4 regions of the Pseudarthrobacter humi genome follow, and region 1 is predicted to be linked to each of the others. Evidence: riboswitches for the same ligand, from Rfam matches in the RefSeq annotation. Region 1 holds a riboswitch; each other region holds the start of a gene.

Region 1 (4,243 bases):
TCGGCCCCAAGCGCCACCGAAGCAGACACCCAGTCGATGGAGAGCGCCAGCACCAGGGTGATGAGGAAGACGACGGCGAACTTGGCCAGCGGGTTGGCGCGCGTCAGCAGCGCGTGGTTGCTGCGGAGGGTCAGGGCATCCCTCATGCCGCACCCGCTTCCTGGCGTGCGCCGCCGCGTGAGGCCGGTCCAAGCCGCAGTTCGGCCCCGCCCAGGACGGCGCTGAACTCCTGGTCGTGGGTCACGGAAACCACGGAGGTCCCGGCGTCGAGCAGTTCTGAGAGGAACGATGCGAGCTCAGCCCAGGTGTTGGCATCCTGGCCGAACGTCGGCTCGTCGAGGACCAGCACACGAGGGTGGGCCGCGAGGACAGTGGCCACCGAGAGGCGCCGCTTTTCGCCTCCCGAGAGCGTGTACGGATTGGCGTCCACCAGGTGCGTCAGGCGCAGCCGTTCCAGCAGCTCATCAACCCGCTCCTCGCCATGGCCCAGGTGCCGCGGGCCGAACATCAGTTCGTCCAGCACGCGGCCGGTAACGAACTGGTGCTCGGGTTCCTGGAAGACGGTTCCGATGCGGGAAATCAGCTGGTTGGCTTTCCATTTGAAGGGGTCAATCCCGGCGCCTTCGGAAAGCTCGACGGCGGCGGACACCTTCCCCGCCACCGGCGCCAGCAGACCGGCGAGGGTCAGTGCGAACGTTGACTTTCCGGCGCCGTTGGGTCCTGTGACGGTGAGTGCGTGGCCGGAACGGACCTGGGCCGCGATGCCGTGCTGCACCGGTACCGGCGGGATGGTCCGGAAGCCGCGGCGCCGCGGACGCTCGCGGGAGACGGCCAGGTCCTCGGCGGCCAGCAGCAGGTCACCGGAGCCTGCGGACACGCGGCGGCGGGTTGCCGGCACGTACCCCGGCACCCAGACGCCCGCGCCGATCAGCATGTCCCGCGCCTCCGCGAGCACCTGGTCCGGCGGCCCGTCCAGCAGGACTGCGGACGATGCGGCGGAACCTCCTGTGGAGCCCGCTGCCGAGCCCGGCTGCAGCACCACAATCCGGTCCACCAGGTCCTTCCAGACGGACACGCGGTGTTCCACCACAACCAGGGTGGCGCCGGTTTTGTCCAGGCAGCGGCCCACGGCGTCCCGGACTTCCAGCACGCCGGCGGGATCAAGGTTCGCTGTGGGCTCATCCAGCAGGATCAGCCCGGGCCGCATCGCGAGGATCCCGGCCAGCGCCAGGCGCTGCTTCTGCCCGCCGGACAGGGCCGACGTCGGGTGGTCCAGCGGGAGCCCGCCGGGACCAGGGCCGGCACTCCGCAGCCCGACGTCGTCGAGCGCTTCATGGACGCGCCGCCAGATCTCGTCCCGCGGCACGGCGAGGTTCTCGGCCCCGAAGGCGACGTCGTCGCCCAGGCGCGAAAGCACCACTTGCGTTTCCGGATCCTGCTGCATCAGGCCCGAGCGGCCGCGCTGCCCGCGCGGCACCACACCGTCGATCAGCAGCGAACCGGTTTCGTCGGCGTCGTCCCCTTCATCCCCCAGCACCCCTGCGAGCGCGTGCAGCAGTGTTGACTTGCCTGCGCCCGATGGGCCCAGCAGCAGCACCCGCTCGCCGGGAGCGATGTCGAGGTCGAGCCCCTGGACCGCGGGCGCGGAACGTCCCGCATGCCGCCAGCCCCAGCCACGGGCGGACACCGCGGCGGGGCGCACTCCGGAAGCGCCGGCGTCGGAAGCGGTCATCAGTTGAAGACGGGCTCCGACGCTGCCTTCCGGGATGCGAACGAGCTCAGCACACCGGTCCGGGCCAGGCCGCGGGTGGCGATCCAGGACAGCGCGCCCGCAATCACCGCGCCGGAGATGGTGCAGAACACGATGTACGCGAGCTTGTCGCCGGGCTCGTAGGCGATGTTCCAGCCCCACGGCAGGAACGAGTCATTGAGGCCGCAGAACAGGCCCGCGCCGGCACCGGCCAACAGCGCGGCGATGAGGTTGTACTTCTGGTGCAGGAAGGACTTGAACCGGAAGTTGCCGTACACCAGCAGGAAGAACACCAGCTCGGCGCCCAGGCCCTGGAGGAGTCCGGAGATCAGCACCGTGGCGCCGTACTGCGAGCCCATGATGAGTTCGCCGGTGGCGGCCACAGTTTCGCAGAAGATCGCCGCACCGGGTTTGCGGATGATGAGCATGCCCAGCACTGCCGGGATCATCCAGCCGCCGGCGATCAGGCCGGTCAGCGGGGGGTAAACGGCGTTCATGGGGGCGGAGACGATGCCGGCGCCCTGGGACCAGGCCCAGAAGATCACGCCGCCGGTGATGGCGATGAGCGCCGCCACCACGATGTCCACAACACGCCAGGTATTGCCGGTCTTTTTGATTGCTGCAGTTGTCATTTTGGTCCTCCTGAGGAACAGGAGGGGAAAGTGCCCCGGAGTGCGGCGCTGCCGCCGTTTCCGGACACTTCGAGAACTCGACTCCCTTGCGCCGGTACTAACCGGATCAGGTTCGAGGGTCTGCGGCTGTCCGCACTCTCAGCGCCCACCTGCGGTTCCCTGGCAATGCCAGTGATGTCCGACGGCGGCGCTCCCCTGTCGTAATAAATCTGCCCTGATGGGCGTGCTCCAGTTTACACCGCGGGCGGGGTAGATTGTGGGCCATGACTGCCAACAACCCGACTGTGACTGCGTTCAATCCTGATTCGACAGTGCCCCAGCCGGCGGGGCTGCTTGAGGCCCTGATTGCCCGGGTCGAAGCCGAGATCAACGAGCTGCAGTTTCCGCATTTCAGCAAGGACGACTCCCTCAACCTCGGGCTGCTCCTGGTGGAGCTGGGCAAGAGTCGGAAGCTGCCCATCGCGATCGACATCACCAAGGGTGACCAGGTCCTGTTCCACGTGGCCCTGGACGGCGCCACCCCGGACAACGAGCACTGGATCCGGGCCAAGCAGCGCACCGCCGCCAGGTATGAGATCCCGTCGCTGCTGGTGGGCCTGCGCGGCAGGCTGCATGGCGGCCGGATCGAGGACCACGGCTGGTTCGACGAGTCCACCTATGCCCCGCACGGCGGCTGCTTCCCGGTCTACGTCGCCGGTGTGGGTGCGGTGGCCACGGTGACGGTCTCGGGCCTGCCCCAGCAGCAGGACCACGATCTGGTGGTGGAAGCCCTGCGGGAGATTCTGGAGTCCATGCAGCCGGGTTAGGCTAAAGGAAGTCCCGGATCCGCTCACAAGGAGTTCAACGAATGAACCTGTTCATCAAGCTGCTCGGCACTGCAATCAGCATCGGCGCCGGGTTCGTCGGCACCAAGGTGGTCAATACGGTGTGGGAAAAGTCCACCGGCCGGAAGCCCCCCACCGGCAAGGACGAAGACACTCCCACCACCCTGCGCTCGGCCCTGACGTTTGCGCTCATTTCGGCCTCGGTCAGCACCATCATCCAGGTGCTCGCCAACCGCGGCACGCAGCGGGCCATCACCCGTTTCGCCAAGTCCCAGGACATAGTCTGACCGCACCACCATCCCCTGAGTTTTTGTCCAGATAATCGGCTCAAGCCGGCCGAGATACCCGATGATCTGGACAAAAACTCACACGGGACGCCGGGGGCTGCGCGTGACGCTTCAGTCCCGCCGGCCGCCGTCGGACGCTTCATCCCTTGACGACTCTTCCCGGGCCGACTCATCCCGGGCCGACTGGGCCGCCTTCTGAACCACGGCGTCGAGTTCATCGGAGCTGAGCAGCTCACGGTGAAGGTGTTTGGTCCGGTAACCGGCGCGGCCCACCATATGGGCGGAAACCGGCACCGTCAGCAGCTGGAAGATCCAGGCGACCAGCAGCACCGGCCACACCCACCAGGTGCGCATCTGCAGGCCGATGGCCGCCAGCAGCAGGAACAGCCCCAGCACTTGGGGCTTGGTGGCAGCGTGCATGCGGCTCAGCAGGTCCGGAAAGCGGAGCAGGCCCACGGCGGCGGCGAGTGACATGAGGGCCCCCACCATCAGGAACACCGCCGACACGGCATCGATGACGTTATCAACCACGCTGGCCTCGGGATTCATTGGCTTGCTCCCGCCGGTCGGCCACGAAGCGGGCAACGGTCACGGACCCGATGAAGCCGACCACGGACAGCGCCACCAGCAGCATCAGGTTGTTCAGGTGCCGGTTGACGGCCATGTCGATGCACAGTGCCGCGCCGAGGATCGCGAGCAGGACGTCGGAGGCCAGCACCCTGTCCAGCAGCGACGGTCCACGGGAGATTC
Region 2 (4,243 bases), on a different contig from region 1:
AGCTCACGCACGACATCAACCGGCTGCGCGCGCAGTGGGAAGGCATCGAAAGCCAGTCCACGTCCACCAAGATCCTCGCGCCGGAGCTGCTCTACGGCGAACCTGACCTCACCATCAAGGTGGTCCGTGATGTCTTCAACGAGGACTTCTCCAAGCTGATCGTCTCCGGTGAAGAGGCCTGGGACACTATCGAGGCGTACGTCACCTACGTGGCCCCGGACCTCGTGGGCCGCCTGGAAAAGTGGACCAAGGACCAGGACATCTTCGCTGCGTGGCGGATCGATGAGCAGATCCACAAGGCCCTGGAACGCAAGGTCTTCCTGCCTTCGGGCGGCTCGCTGGTCATTGACCGCACCGAAGCCATGACAGTGGTGGACGTCAATACCGGCAAGTTCACCGGCAGCGGCGGCAACCTCGAGGAAACCGTCACCAAGAACAACCTCGAGGCAGCTGAAGAAGTGGTCCGGCAGCTCCGGCTCCGCGACATCGGCGGCATCATCGTCATCGACTTCATCGATATGGTCCTCGAATCCAACCGCGACCTGGTCCTGCGCCGCATGGTGGAATGCCTGGGCCGCGACCGGACCAAGCACCAGGTGGCCGAAGTGACCTCGCTGGGCCTCGTGCAGATGACGCGTAAGCGCATGGGCACCGGGCTCCTGGAAGTCTTCGGCGAGCAGTGTGAAACCTGTGCAGGCCGCGGAATCGTCACCCACGACGACCCCGTGGAGCACCGCCGCGCCAACACGGTAGCCGCGGAGCACCACGTGCAGCGGGTTGACAGCCGTCCGGAAGCCCAGCGCACCGACAGCGTGCGGACTGACAGCCAGCGCCCGGACAGCCAGCCGGGTGGCCGCACTGACCGGAAGCGCCGCCGCGGACGGGGCGGCCAGCCGTTGGAAACGGCGCCGGCAGCTCCGGTGCAGATCCACACGGTCCATCCGGAAGCCAGCGATGCCGAGCGCCATGCGAAGGCGGAGGCCACTCGGGCAGCGCTTGCGAACATTGCGGCCGCAGCCCACGCTGCGCACCTGCACGACGACGAGGTGGCTCAGGCATCAGCTGCCGCGGGCCGGCAGCCTGCGGCTCCGGTGCCGGCTCCGGCTGGGCAGTCCGAAACGGACTCCAACGGCCGCCCGGCCGCTGTGCTGACCTTCGGCGGCGAGCAGGTAGTGCTGCCGTTCGTGGCGCACCACGAGGACCAGCCGCACGCACCTGCCCTGACGCTTGACCGCCTCGCGGAGGCCTTCGCCCACCTTGGTGAGCCGGCTCCTGTAGCGGAAAGCACGCCGCCGGCAGTCCAGGCAGCTGAACGCCGGGCGGCCGAACCTGCCCGCCAGCAGCAGCCAGCGGCGGAGAAGGATTACTCCGACCACACTGAAGAGCCCCGTGCCCGCCGTCCCCGGCGGAACCGGAGTGCCAGCCGTGCCCAGGGCGCAGCCAACGCCACGTCCGTAGAACATCACGAAGCTGCTGCGGCGGCTGCTGCCGGACACACCCACGCCGCCAAGGCCCCGGAACCCCTCAAGGCTCCTGTGGCCGACAAACCGGTTGCCGCCAACGCGCCCATCATCCTGGGCGTAGGCGTTCCGGCCTCGGAGCTCTGACCAAACAGTAGGGCAAGCCAATACAACGGCGCCCGGACGTGCCTGTGAATCACAGGCTGCGTCCGGGCGTCCGGCGTTAAGTCGCGAGGAACGCTAGGCTGGTGACTGACACGGGGTGCCGCGCAGAGAGCCGGCTGAGATCCACACCCGTTGAACCTGTCCGGTTAGCACCGGCGAAGGGATGTCTCCTTTGGCTTCAACTTCTGTTCTTCCTCCTGCAACGCCCGCGGCGGCTCTGCCGAAAACCCCAGCAACCCGGGCTGAGGTCCGGGTGCTGCGTGACGTCCCGCGGGTGCTGTCCATTGCCGGATCGGACCCTTCAGGGGGCGCGGGCGTCCAGGCCGACCTCAAAAGCATTGCAGCCCTTGGCGGCTACGGCATGGCGGCGATCACCGCGCTGACGGTCCAAAACACCCAGGGGGTCCAGGCGGTTCACGTCCCGCCGGCGTCCTTCCTGGGCCAGCAGCTCGCTGCCATCAGCGATGACATCACCATCGACGCGGTCAAGATCGGCATGCTGGGCGACGCTGCGGTGATAGGCGTGGTCCGCGACTGGCTGGAAAAGGTACGTCCCGCCGTCGTCGTTCTTGATCCGGTGATGGTGGCCACAAGCGGCGACCGGCTGCTGCAGGAGTCTGCCGAGGCGGCCCTGCGGGAGCTGCTCCCGCTCGCGGACCTGATCACCCCCAACCTGGCGGAACTGGCCATCCTGGTGGCGGAGCCGCAGGCGAGGGAATGGCACGACGCGCTCGGGCAGGGGCAGCGGTTGTCCGCCGCGACCGGCGCCACCGTCCTGGTCAAGGGCGGCCATCTCGACGGCGGTGCGTGCCCTGATGCCCTGGTCAACGCCGGCGGGCTGCTCGCCCAAGAGGTAGTGGAAGTGAGCGGGGACAGGATCCCCACCCGCAACAGCCACGGCACCGGCTGCTCGCTGTCATCGGCCATGGCCACGGCCCAGGCCCGGCTGGGTGACTGGGAAGCCGCGTTGCGGCAAGTGAAGCCCTGGCTGGTGGGCGCGCTGCGGGCCGCTGACCAACTGAAGGTGGGCGCGGGCAACGGCCCCATCAACCACTTTCACCACATGCAACAGATTCCGGCGGCCGGCGAATTCGCGGAGACGCTGCGCCGGGCGTCGGCGCCGGATCTCGCGGCCATCTACGGGCTGGACTTCATCCGCGACCTGGCGGCCGGAACATTGGCTGAGGAACAATTCGCCTATTACCTCGCCCAGGACGCCATCTACCTCAACGGGTATTCACGGGTCCTCGCCCGAGCCAGTGCGCTGGCGCCCACGGAAGCCGCGCAGCTGTTCTGGGCGAAGTCGGCCCGGCAATGCCTTGAGGTCGAATCCGAACTGCACCGCACGTGGCTGAGCACCAGGACCGTGGACTCCGTCCTTGGGCCTGTCACCAAGTCCTACGTGGACCACCTGGTGGCGGCCTCGGCCTCCGGCAGCTATGCGGTCCTCGTGGCGGCGGTGCTGCCGTGCTTCTGGCTGTACGCCGAAGTGGGACAGACCCTCCACGCGGAGTTCCTGGCCGCCGGTGCTTCGCCGGCGCATCCCTATGCCGACTGGCTGCGGGCCTATGCTGACGAGGATTTCGCCCAGGCCACGCGCGACGCCATCGCCTTGGCTGACGACGCCGGCCGGAGTGCTTCCGCGGATGAACGGGCGGCGATGCTGGTGGCCTTCAGGCAGTCGTGCCGGTTCGAGGCGGAATTCTTCGACGCGCCGCGAATTCATTCCTGACAGGCTGCGGCCTGTGCGGCCTGTACGATAGTCAGGCACGGTTTTGGATTGTCAGTGCAGTACCTGCTTGTGGGTACTATCACAGACAACCTGCCGTAACCAGCCTCATTTGCGGCCGAAGGCAAAATTAGCGTATTCTAGATCTTCGGTGCTTACGCCAACACTTGGGTTACGACCCCACGGCGTTGAGGCACAGCGAGAACCCAGCCAAATACGGAACAGGGTTCAGCACGCAAATTTAGTAATAAACGTCGAGAGAAGTGAGTTCCCAAGTGGTGTACGCGATTGTCCGCGCAGGCGGCCGCCAAGAGAAGGTTTCCGTTGGAGACTTCGTTACCCTGAACCGCGTCCCCGGTGGAGCCGGCAGCACCTTTGAGTTGCCCGCACTGCTCCTGGTAGACGGTGACAAAGTCACCTCTGCTGCTGCGGACCTGGCCAAGGTAACGGTTACGGCTGAGATCCTCGAAGACCTCCGTGGTCCGAAGATCGTCATCCAGAAGTTCAAGAACAAGACCGGTTACAAGAAGCGCCAGGGTCACCGTCAGGAATTGACCAAGGTCAAGATCACGGGTATCAAGTAACTCTTCGTTACTGTTCAGGTTCTTCAGCAGATTCCCCAGAATTTAAAGGCAGGCATTTCAAATGGCACATAAAAAAGGCGCGAGTTCCACTCGCAACGGTCGTGACTCCAACGCCCAGTACCTCGGCGTCAAGCGCTTCGGCGGCCAGGTAGTTTCCGCAGGCGAGATCATCGTCCGCCAGCGTGGCACCCACTTCCACCCGGGCGCCGGCGTTGGACGTGGCGGCGACGACACACTGTTCGCACTGGCCCCGGGAGCCGTCCAGTTCGGCACCCGCCGCGGTCGCCGCGTTGTTAACATCGTTG
Region 3 (4,243 bases), on a different contig from region 1:
GGACGGCATCGTCCGGGACTGTGCCGTCGAACGCCGTGTAGCTGGCACCGCGGAACAGCATGCCGGCGGAGTGCAGGATGGCCAGTTGCCGCGGTTCCGTCGGGTCAAGGCTGCGGAGATATTCGCCGTAGCTGATCTTGCCGTCCCACGGCTTGCCCAATGCCTCGGTCTGGAGGCGGAAGTGACGCAGGGAGCGCTCGTCCGGGGCGGGCATGGTGCGCAGGATGCCCACTTCTCCCGCCAGCATCAGGTCTGCCGCCGCCATCCCCGTCATCAGGGAGATCTGGGCGTTCCAGTCCTCCACCGGAAGCTGCGGCGCAGCGGCAATCCGGTAGCCGCCGTCGGGCAGCTGCACAATTTCCTGCTCGGGCATGTTCAGGCTGGCGCCGCCGCGCTGCCGCTCCAGTTCAACGCGCTTGAGGCCCACTTCCTTCAGGAGCTGCAGGACCGGGCCGGCCGTCCCGGCGTCGAGTTCGGCCTGGACTCCCTTATAGCTCAGCTTGGCCCGGCTCCGGATGGTGGCCCTCTGGACGCTCACAGTGGAGACCTGCGCGGCGTCGTCCAGCCCGAACTCCCAGACATAGGCGGAACACAGCTGGCCGGCCAGAAGGCTGCCGGCCCCTTCGCTGATGACCTCCGGGTGCAGCGGGATACGGCCGTCAGGGGCGTAGAACGTCTGGCCGCGGCGCCGGGTCTCTGCGTCCAGCCCGCCGCCGGGGCGGACAAAGGACGGCACGTCAGCGATGGCGTAAAGCACCCGGTAGCCGGTGCCCGCACGCTCGATGAACAGCGCCTGGTCCAGGTCGGTGGACGACGCCGGATCGATGGTGAGGAAGGCCACATCCGTCAGGTCAGCACCCGGCAACTCGTGCGCGGCCACTGCCGCTTCCGCGTCCCGGACCGCCTCTGCCGGGTAGGGCCCCGGCAGTTCCAGTTCGGTCCGCAGGGCGCTCAGCGCCGCCGCGAGGTCGTTCGTCTGCTCGTGGACATTGGGGGCCAACCTATGATGTGACACGAAAATCAGGTTAGCTCGATTTCCACGGATCGTGCACGCCCGCCGCCCGCGACGCGGAGGATTGTCAGGATGCGCCGGCGTCCAGGGCCGCCAGGAGTGCCACGGCCGCCGCTGCGGGGTCCGAGGCTTCGGTGATGGCACGCACCACAACAATCCTGCCGGCGCCGGCCTCCACCACCTGCTCCACATTGCCGAGGTCGATGCCTCCGATGGCAAACCAGGGCAGCGTGGCCTGGGTGCCGCCGGCAGCGCGGACGGCTTCGGCCGCGTACCGCACCAGGTCAAGGCCGACGGCGGCCCGGCCCGGTTTCGTCGGCGTGGCCCAGACCGGTCCTACACAGAAGTAGTCCAGGCTGCCTTGGTCAGTCAGCCCACCGGACAGCCGGATGGCCCCTTCGACCTGCTCGGCGGTGTGCGTGGAAAGGCCGATCGCGGCTGGTGCCCCGAGCAGCGTGCGGGCGGAGGCGACTGGCAGGTCTTTCTGCCCGATGTGGAAGACGGGGGCGCCGGACAGCAGCGCGATATCGGCACGGTCATTGACTGCCCACAGCTTTCCGTGGCGTTCGGCGGCGGCCTGAAGCACGGCCAGCAGCTCCAGCTCCTCGGCCGCCTCGATGGCCTTGTCCCGGAGCTGGATGATGTCCACGCCGCCGGCAAACGCCGCGTCCACAAACTCGCCAAAGTCCCCGCGGTCCCGGCGCGCGTCGGTGCACAGGTACAGCCTGGCGCTGTGCGGGAGGCCGGTGTTCATGCCGCCAGCGGGGTCTGTTCCGGTCAAGGATTCGGGAGCGGCGGAGGGGACAAAGGACGTGCCTGCAGCGGCGAAGGATTGCGCGTTCATGGAAACCAGCCTAAGTCCCCTAAACTGGGCGGGTACTGCGGGAGCCCGTTGCAGCCGTCACAAAGCGGCCGGGCTGAGAGGGCGTCAGAGCCGACCGCTTGACCTGATCCGGCTAGTACCGGCGTAGGGAAGGAACATATGCCCCCCGCAATCAGCAGCCCGCCTGAGCCCGCACCAGCCAGCGTCCCGGCCAGCACCGCCACCGCCCTGCACGCCGACGTGGCCGTCATCGGCGGCGGAATCATCGGCCACGCCATAGCCTGGGAAGTCCGGCGATCCGGCCGTTCCGTCGTCCTGATCGATGATGCCCCCGGCAACGGCGCCAGCTGGGCAGCCGCCGGCATGCTGGCCCCTGTGAGCGAACTGCACTACCAGGAGGAAGACCTCCTTGAGCTGATGCTGGCATCCTCCGGCCTGTGGCCTGCCTTTGCGGCGGACCTCGCCCTGGCCGGGGCCGGCGATACCGGATATCTGACGACGCCGACCCTCGCCATCGGCGCGGACGCTGCGGACCGCCGGGCGCTGATGGACCTCCGGGCGGTGCAGCAGGCCAGCGGCCTGGTGGTGGAACCCCTGACTGTCCGTGAAGCCAGGACCAGGGAATCCCTGCTCAGCCCGGCCATATCCTGCGCCCTGGACATCCCCGCCGACCACCAGGTGGATCCGCGGAAACTCGTGGCGTGCCTCCAGGAAGTCCTGGCCCTCCACGAACCGGGAGCAGGAACCGCCGTGGCTGGTGCCCGCGCGGGATTCGCCGTTGACCAACGTGCCGCTGCTCTGCTCTGGGAGGACGGCCGCGTCAGCGGCGTGAAGCTCGCCCACGGCGGAACTGTCCAGGCCCGGGAGACCGTCGTGGCCAACGGATTGCAGGCAGGGTCGCTGGAGGGCCTGCCGGTTGGACTGCACCTGCCCCTGCGGCCCGTCTACGGTGACATCCTGCGGCTGGCTGTTCCGCGGCACCTGCGTCCGCTCCTCACCTCCACTGTCCGCGGAATGGTCCATGGTGTGCCGGTCTACATCGTTCCCCGGCAGGACGGCACCGTAGTGATCGGGGCAACGCAACGGGAAGACGCGCTCGCCGGGACGGGCGACGCCGCCGTCTCGGCGGTCGGCGTCTACCAGTTGTTGCGGGACGCCCAGGTCCTCGTGCCGGCCGTCTCGGAGCTTGAACTCCTGGAATGCACGGCACGGGCAAGGCCTGCGACCCCGGACAACGCCCCTCTCCTCGGCCGCGTACCGTCTTCCGCGCCACGGCCGGGGACCACGGCGGACATCGCCGGGCTGATGGTTGCCACCGGATTCTTCCGCCACGGAGTGCTCCTGGCTCCGGCGGCGGCGGCCATCTGCCGGGACCTGCTGGACGGCCGGACGGACCCGCGATGGGGGGCCCTCAGCCCGGCCCGCTTTTCAGGAAAGCACCACGTAGCCGGCACACAGTCCCCAGACAAGGACATCAGCAGCACGAAGGACCTCGACCCACAGAAGGAATCAGCATGAACATCACCCTCAACGGCTCGCGCCATTCCGTGGCGGACGACGCCTCCATCACCACCCTCATCAGCCAGGTCACCGGCCGTCCCCTCGCGGCCAACGGCCAGGCAACAGACGGGCAGAAACTCGGCGTCGCCGTCGCCCATAACTCCGCAGTAGTACCCCGCAGCCAGTGGTTCGTCACGGCGCTTGCCGAAGGTGACGACGTCGAACTGGTCACAGCAGTCCAGGGAGGCTGACACCATGACAGTAACCAGCAACATCAGCACACATAGCCGTCCCGAGGCCGCAGACAGGCTGGTCATCGACGGCGTCGAGCTCGGCTCCCGCCTCATCATGGGCACCGGTGGCGCCCCGAGCCTCGACGGGCTCGGCGCCGCCCTGCTGGCCTCCGGAACCGAGTTGACCACAGTGGCCATGCGCCGCTATTCGCCGGCGGAATCGGGGTCCCTTTTCCAGCTCCTGGTGGACCACGGGATCCGGATCCTGCCCAACACCGCCGGCTGCTTCACCGCCCGGGACGCGGTCATGACGGCGGAGCTCGCCCGCGAAGCGCTGGAGACCGACTGGCTCAAGCTGGAAGTCATCGCCGACGAACAGACCCTGCTGCCGGACGCCGTGGAATTGGTGGATGCCACGGAACAGCTTGTGAACCGGGGCTTCAAAGTGTTCGCCTACACCAACGATGACCCGGTCCTGGCCCTGCGGCTGGAAAACCTGGGTGCCACCGCGGTCATGCCGCTCGGGGCTCCCATCGGCACCGGCCTGGGCATCCTGAATCCACACAACATCGAGCTGATCGTCTCGCGCGCCTCGGTGCCCGTGGTGCTGGACGCCGGCATCGGCACGGCATCCGATGCCGCCCTGGCCATGGAGCTTGGCTGTGATGCCGTGCT
Region 4 (4,243 bases), on a different contig from region 1:
CCCGGCGGGCCACGGCCTGCCTACGACGACCAGACGTACACGCCGGTGCGCGCGGCGTCATCGACTGAGTTTGCCAGCTCAGCGAACTGCTGGACATACGTCCGGGCCTCGGCCACGCCGAACGGCATGTCATCCTGGGCGGCCCACTTTTCAGCGACGTCGTCCAGGACATTGCCTTCGCCTTCAGTCTCATAGCTGAGCAGGTCCGCGAGCGCACGCACCATGGCCGGCGGTACCCCTAGGAGGGAATCACTGGCGACGTCAACCATGGCCAGTTCGTAGTCCGCGCCACCGGCGTGCACCGCAACGCCGGCAAGGTCGCCAAGCTGCTCGATTTCGAAATCGCTGATTCCGGGAATCCGCAGGGCCTGGCCCTCCGGGGAGCCCCCTGCATCCAGGACGGCCGCCCGCTTCAGCGCGGCATCGTGAGTGGAAACAAAAATTTCAGTGAAGCCCATGGGAACAGCCCTCATTCCGTCGACGGTGCGGCCTGGAAGGGCAGCAGCAAGTGCCGCCCCGGCCGTTCAGAATCAGCCTAGTACAAGGCAAGCCGCACACTTGGCATCCGCACTCAGCGGACGGCGACCCGGATATTATTGCGCCACGGGTCCTCGAAGCGAAGCTCGGCGCCCGTGTGGTGCGAGGCCACACCGGCGACCCTCAGGCGGTCGGCGAGCGCTCCGACGTCATCCCCGGAAGGGACCTCGATGAGCACTTCGCCGAGGCCCAGGGTGTCCTTGCGGGGACCGGCTCCGCGGCTGTTCCAGACGTTCATGGCCATGTGGTGGTGATACCGGCCCGCGGAGACAAACAGTGCCTGCCCGTGCCAGCCGGCGGTCTTTTCGAAGCCCAGCGTGCCGACGTAGAAATCGTGCGCTGACTGGACGTCGCCCACCTGGAGGTGGACGTGGCCCACGCCGGCTTCGCTGGCCCGCTGGCCGGCGACGGATTCCTGGGTCAGGTGCTGCTCGAGGTAGCGCTGCGGCGGCAGTGCCAGGCTGTCCATCACGACATCCTTCCCGTTCCAGGACCAGTTTTCGCGGGGCCTGTCCCAGTACAGTTCGACGCCGTTGCCCTCGGGGTCGTTGAAGTAGAAGGCCTCGCTGACGAGGTGGTCGGCGCTGCCGGTGAAGGACCGGGGTTCATACTGGGCGGCGGTGGCTACCGTGGCGGCCAGCGAAGCCTGGTCGTCAAACAGCAGTGCGGTGTGGAACAACCCGGCCTCTCCCCTGCCAGGCAGATTCAAGGACGGGGCGGCCGCGAGATGGACCAGCGGGCGTTGAAGGCGGCCAAGATAGACGCCGCCATCCTGTTCCGCGACGACGTCCAGGCCGAGCGCACGCTGGTAATAGTCGGTCATCAGTTTCATGTCGCCCACCTTGAGCATCACGGTGCCCATGGAGAGGGCAGCAGGAAGGAGATCCCGGCTGGTGGCTTCTGCAGTCATGTGAACACTCCCGGTCCGCTGGCCTTCGGACGGAAGGCCGCTATGGTTCCAATTTACTTGAACCTTCAATTTAATTCAAGTGGCAGAGCAGACGGATTGCGACCGCATTCCCGTGATTGCTGTGACGGGTCCACCCTCGGCCTGTGGTAGCTTCAACTTGACCACACGGGAGCCCTTGCAGGGGCTGAGATCGGGCTGACGCAGCCTGCGACCGTTGAACCTGTCCGGGTAATGCCGGCGAAGGAAGTGAGTATTCATTGAATACACAAGAAACACAGCTGATCCCTGCCAAAAATGAAGCCGACGTGGATCAAACGCTCCAACCTGAAACCCAGTCGCTGAAGTCCCACTCGCTGGCGTTTATCAACGATGAGGCCACCGGGATCCGCGTTCCCGTGACCGAAATCGCCCTCGAACCGTCGCCAAACGGCGAGGCGAACGGGCCTTTCCGGACCTACCGAACGGCGGGACCGGGCAGCGATCCGGTGGTGGGCCTCAACCCGTTCCGCTCGGAGTGGATCGCCGCCCGCGGAGACACCGAGCCCTATAGCGGCCGGGAGCGGAACCTGCTCGACGACGGCAAGTCGGCCGTGCGCCGGGGCGCAGCCTCTGCGGAATGGAAGGGTGCTCAGCCGGTTCCCCGCCGCGCCGTCGAAGGCAAGACCGTCACGCAGATGCACTACGCGCGGAAGGGTGTCATCACCCCCGAGATGCAGTTCATCGCCCTCCGTGAAAATTGCGACGTGGAACTGGTCCGCAGCGAGGTGGCGGCCGGCCGGGCCATCATCCCCAACAACATCAACCACCCGGAATCCGAACCAATGATTATCGGCAAGGCCTTCCTGGTGAAGATCAATGCCAACATCGGCAACTCGGCCGTGACCAGCTCCATCGCCGAGGAAGTAGACAAACTCCAGTGGGCCACCCAGTGGGGTGCCGACACGGTGATGGACCTGTCCACCGGCGACGACATCCACACCACCCGGGAATGGCTCATCCGCAACTCCCCCGTCCCCATCGGCACGGTGCCCATCTACCAGGCCCTGGAGAAGGTCAACGGCGAGGCCAACGCCCTGACTTGGGAGATCTACCGGGACACGGTCATTGAGCAATGCGAGCAGGGTGTGGACTACATGACCATCCACGCCGGCGTGCTGCTGCGTTACGTGCCGCTGACGGCCAACCGCGTCACCGGCATCGTCTCCCGAGGCGGCGCGATCATGGCCGGGTGGTGCCTGGCGCACCACCAGGAGAACTTCCTCTACACCCACTTCGACGAGCTGTGCGAAATCTTCGCCAAGTACGACGTCGCGTTCTCCCTGGGCGACGGACTGCGCCCGGGGGCGACGGCGGACGCCAACGACGCCGCCCAGTTCGCCGAGCTGGACACGCTGGCTGAACTGACCCAGCGGGCGTGGGAATTCGACGTGCAGGTCATGGTGGAAGGTCCCGGGCACGTCCCGTTCCACCTGGTACGGGAGAACGTGGAACGCCAGCAGGAACTCTGCAAGGGCGCCCCGTTCTATACCCTGGGGCCGCTGGTCACGGATATTGCCCCGGGCTATGACCACATCACGTCCGCAATCGGCGCCACCGAAATCGCCCGGTACGGCACGGCGATGCTTTGCTACGTCACGCCCAAGGAACACCTTGGCCTGCCGAACAAGGACGACGTGAAGACCGGGGTGATCACCTACAAGATCGCCGCCCACGCAGCAGACCTTGCCAAAGGCCACCCCGGCGCCCATGAGAGGGATGATGCCCTGTCCAAGGCCCGGTTCGAGTTCCGCTGGCGCGACCAGTTCGCGCTGTCCCTGGACCCGGTCACGGCGGAGGCCTTCCACGACGAGACGCTGCCTGCCGAACCGGCCAAAACCGCCCACTTCTGCTCCATGTGCGGCCCGAAGTTCTGTTCCATGAAGATCAGCCAGGACATCAGGGACGAATACGGTTCGGCAGACTCGCAGGCGGCCATCGCCGAGGCCTACAGCGGGATGCGCGAAAAGAGTGCGGAGTTCCTGGCCGCCGGCGGGAAGGTCTACCTCCCCGAGCTTCGGATCCCGGCCGGCAGCTGACGGCTCAGGAAGCCTGAACCGAGCGTGACCTGCCGACGTCGGCGATGAAGGACCGGATGGCACGGTCACCTTCGGCAGAGTCCTGGGGCCGGTGTCCTCCCGCAGCAATGCGGTGCAGGGCACCGGTTTCCTGCAGATATCCGGCGATTTCCTCGTAGAGCGGTTCCCACCCACCCGTCAGGACCAGGGTGGGGACGCCCGGAACAATGTGCAGCGGGGCCTCCCAGGACGGCGCCTGCAACCGGAGCCGGCGCGCCGACCGTTTTTCCTCCGGCGTGGCGGGCTCCTGCAGGTCCGCCGCGAACATTCGCCGCACGAACTCCCGCTGGAAGTCTTCATCGCTGAGCTGGTTTCGGAGGTCGAACAGCGGTTGCATCAGGGCGCGGTGTGCGGCCGTGGCCGGCAGTTCTGCGGTCAGGGACAGGCACGCCGGTTCTACCAGCGTGAGGGAATACACCAGCTCGGGGCGTTCCACGGCAGCCATCATGGCCGCAATCGCGCCCTCGGCGTGGGCAACAACATGGCCGCCGGCGGCCCCGCGGCCGTCATCGGCAAGTGAGCGCAGGATGATGGCGGTATCTTCGGAGAACGAGGACTCCACGGGTTCAGCGACGGAGTCAAAACCGTGCCGCCGCAGGAACAGGGCGTCGTACGTCAGCGCCATGCCGTGCTGGCGCAGCCACGCCGCGGCACCGAAAGGTCCGGCGCCGTGCACGAACAC

Evidence for each region. A riboswitch is a leader RNA that binds a small molecule or an ion and turns the genes downstream of it on or off. The one in region 1 is predicted to bind thiamine pyrophosphate.
Region 2: another riboswitch for thiamine pyrophosphate. It lies ahead of thiD (bifunctional hydroxymethylpyrimidine kinase/phosphomethylpyrimidine kinase); the one in region 1 lies ahead of NFC73_RS12885 (ECF transporter S component).
Region 3: another riboswitch for thiamine pyrophosphate. It lies ahead of thiO (glycine oxidase ThiO); the one in region 1 lies ahead of NFC73_RS12885 (ECF transporter S component).
Region 4: another riboswitch for thiamine pyrophosphate. It lies ahead of thiC (phosphomethylpyrimidine synthase ThiC); the one in region 1 lies ahead of NFC73_RS12885 (ECF transporter S component).

Annotation. Positions count from the first base shown of each region.
Region 1 is NZ_JANCLV010000008.1:53,968-58,210, reverse strand. It holds gene NFC73_RS12895 (energy-coupling factor transporter transmembrane component T family protein) at 1-146, opposite strand, end outside; gene NFC73_RS12890 (ABC transporter ATP-binding protein) at 143-1,732, opposite strand; gene NFC73_RS12885 (ECF transporter S component) at 1,732-2,382, opposite strand; TPP riboswitch at 2,448-2,589, opposite strand; gene NFC73_RS12880 (heme-degrading domain-containing protein) at 2,646-3,188, shown strand; gene NFC73_RS12875 (DUF4235 domain-containing protein) at 3,230-3,493, shown strand; gene mnhG (monovalent cation/H(+) antiporter subunit G) at 3,605-4,042, opposite strand; gene NFC73_RS12865 (MrpF/PhaF family protein) at 4,017-4,243, opposite strand, start outside.
Region 2 is NZ_JANCLV010000009.1:66,563-70,805, forward strand. It holds gene NFC73_RS13785 (Rne/Rng family ribonuclease) at 1-1,607, shown strand, start outside; TPP riboswitch at 1,709-1,806, shown strand; gene thiD (bifunctional hydroxymethylpyrimidine kinase/phosphomethylpyrimidine kinase) at 1,789-3,357, shown strand; gene rplU (50S ribosomal protein L21) at 3,630-3,938, shown strand; gene rpmA (50S ribosomal protein L27) at 4,000-4,243, shown strand, end outside.
Region 3 is NZ_JANCLV010000001.1:466,756-470,998, forward strand. It holds gene NFC73_RS02310 (RNB domain-containing ribonuclease) at 1-1,015, opposite strand, end outside; gene thiE (thiamine phosphate synthase) at 1,080-1,766, opposite strand; TPP riboswitch at 1,884-2,004, shown strand; gene thiO (glycine oxidase ThiO) at 1,995-3,353, shown strand; gene thiS (sulfur carrier protein ThiS) at 3,350-3,586, shown strand; gene NFC73_RS02330 (thiazole synthase) at 3,591-4,243, shown strand, end outside.
Region 4 is NZ_JANCLV010000014.1:17,747-21,989, forward strand. It holds gene NFC73_RS16840 (hypothetical protein) at 21-458, opposite strand; gene NFC73_RS16845 (VOC family protein) at 572-1,447, opposite strand; TPP riboswitch at 1,603-1,710, shown strand; gene thiC (phosphomethylpyrimidine synthase ThiC) at 1,705-3,522, shown strand; gene NFC73_RS16855 (alpha/beta hydrolase) at 3,527-4,243, opposite strand, start outside.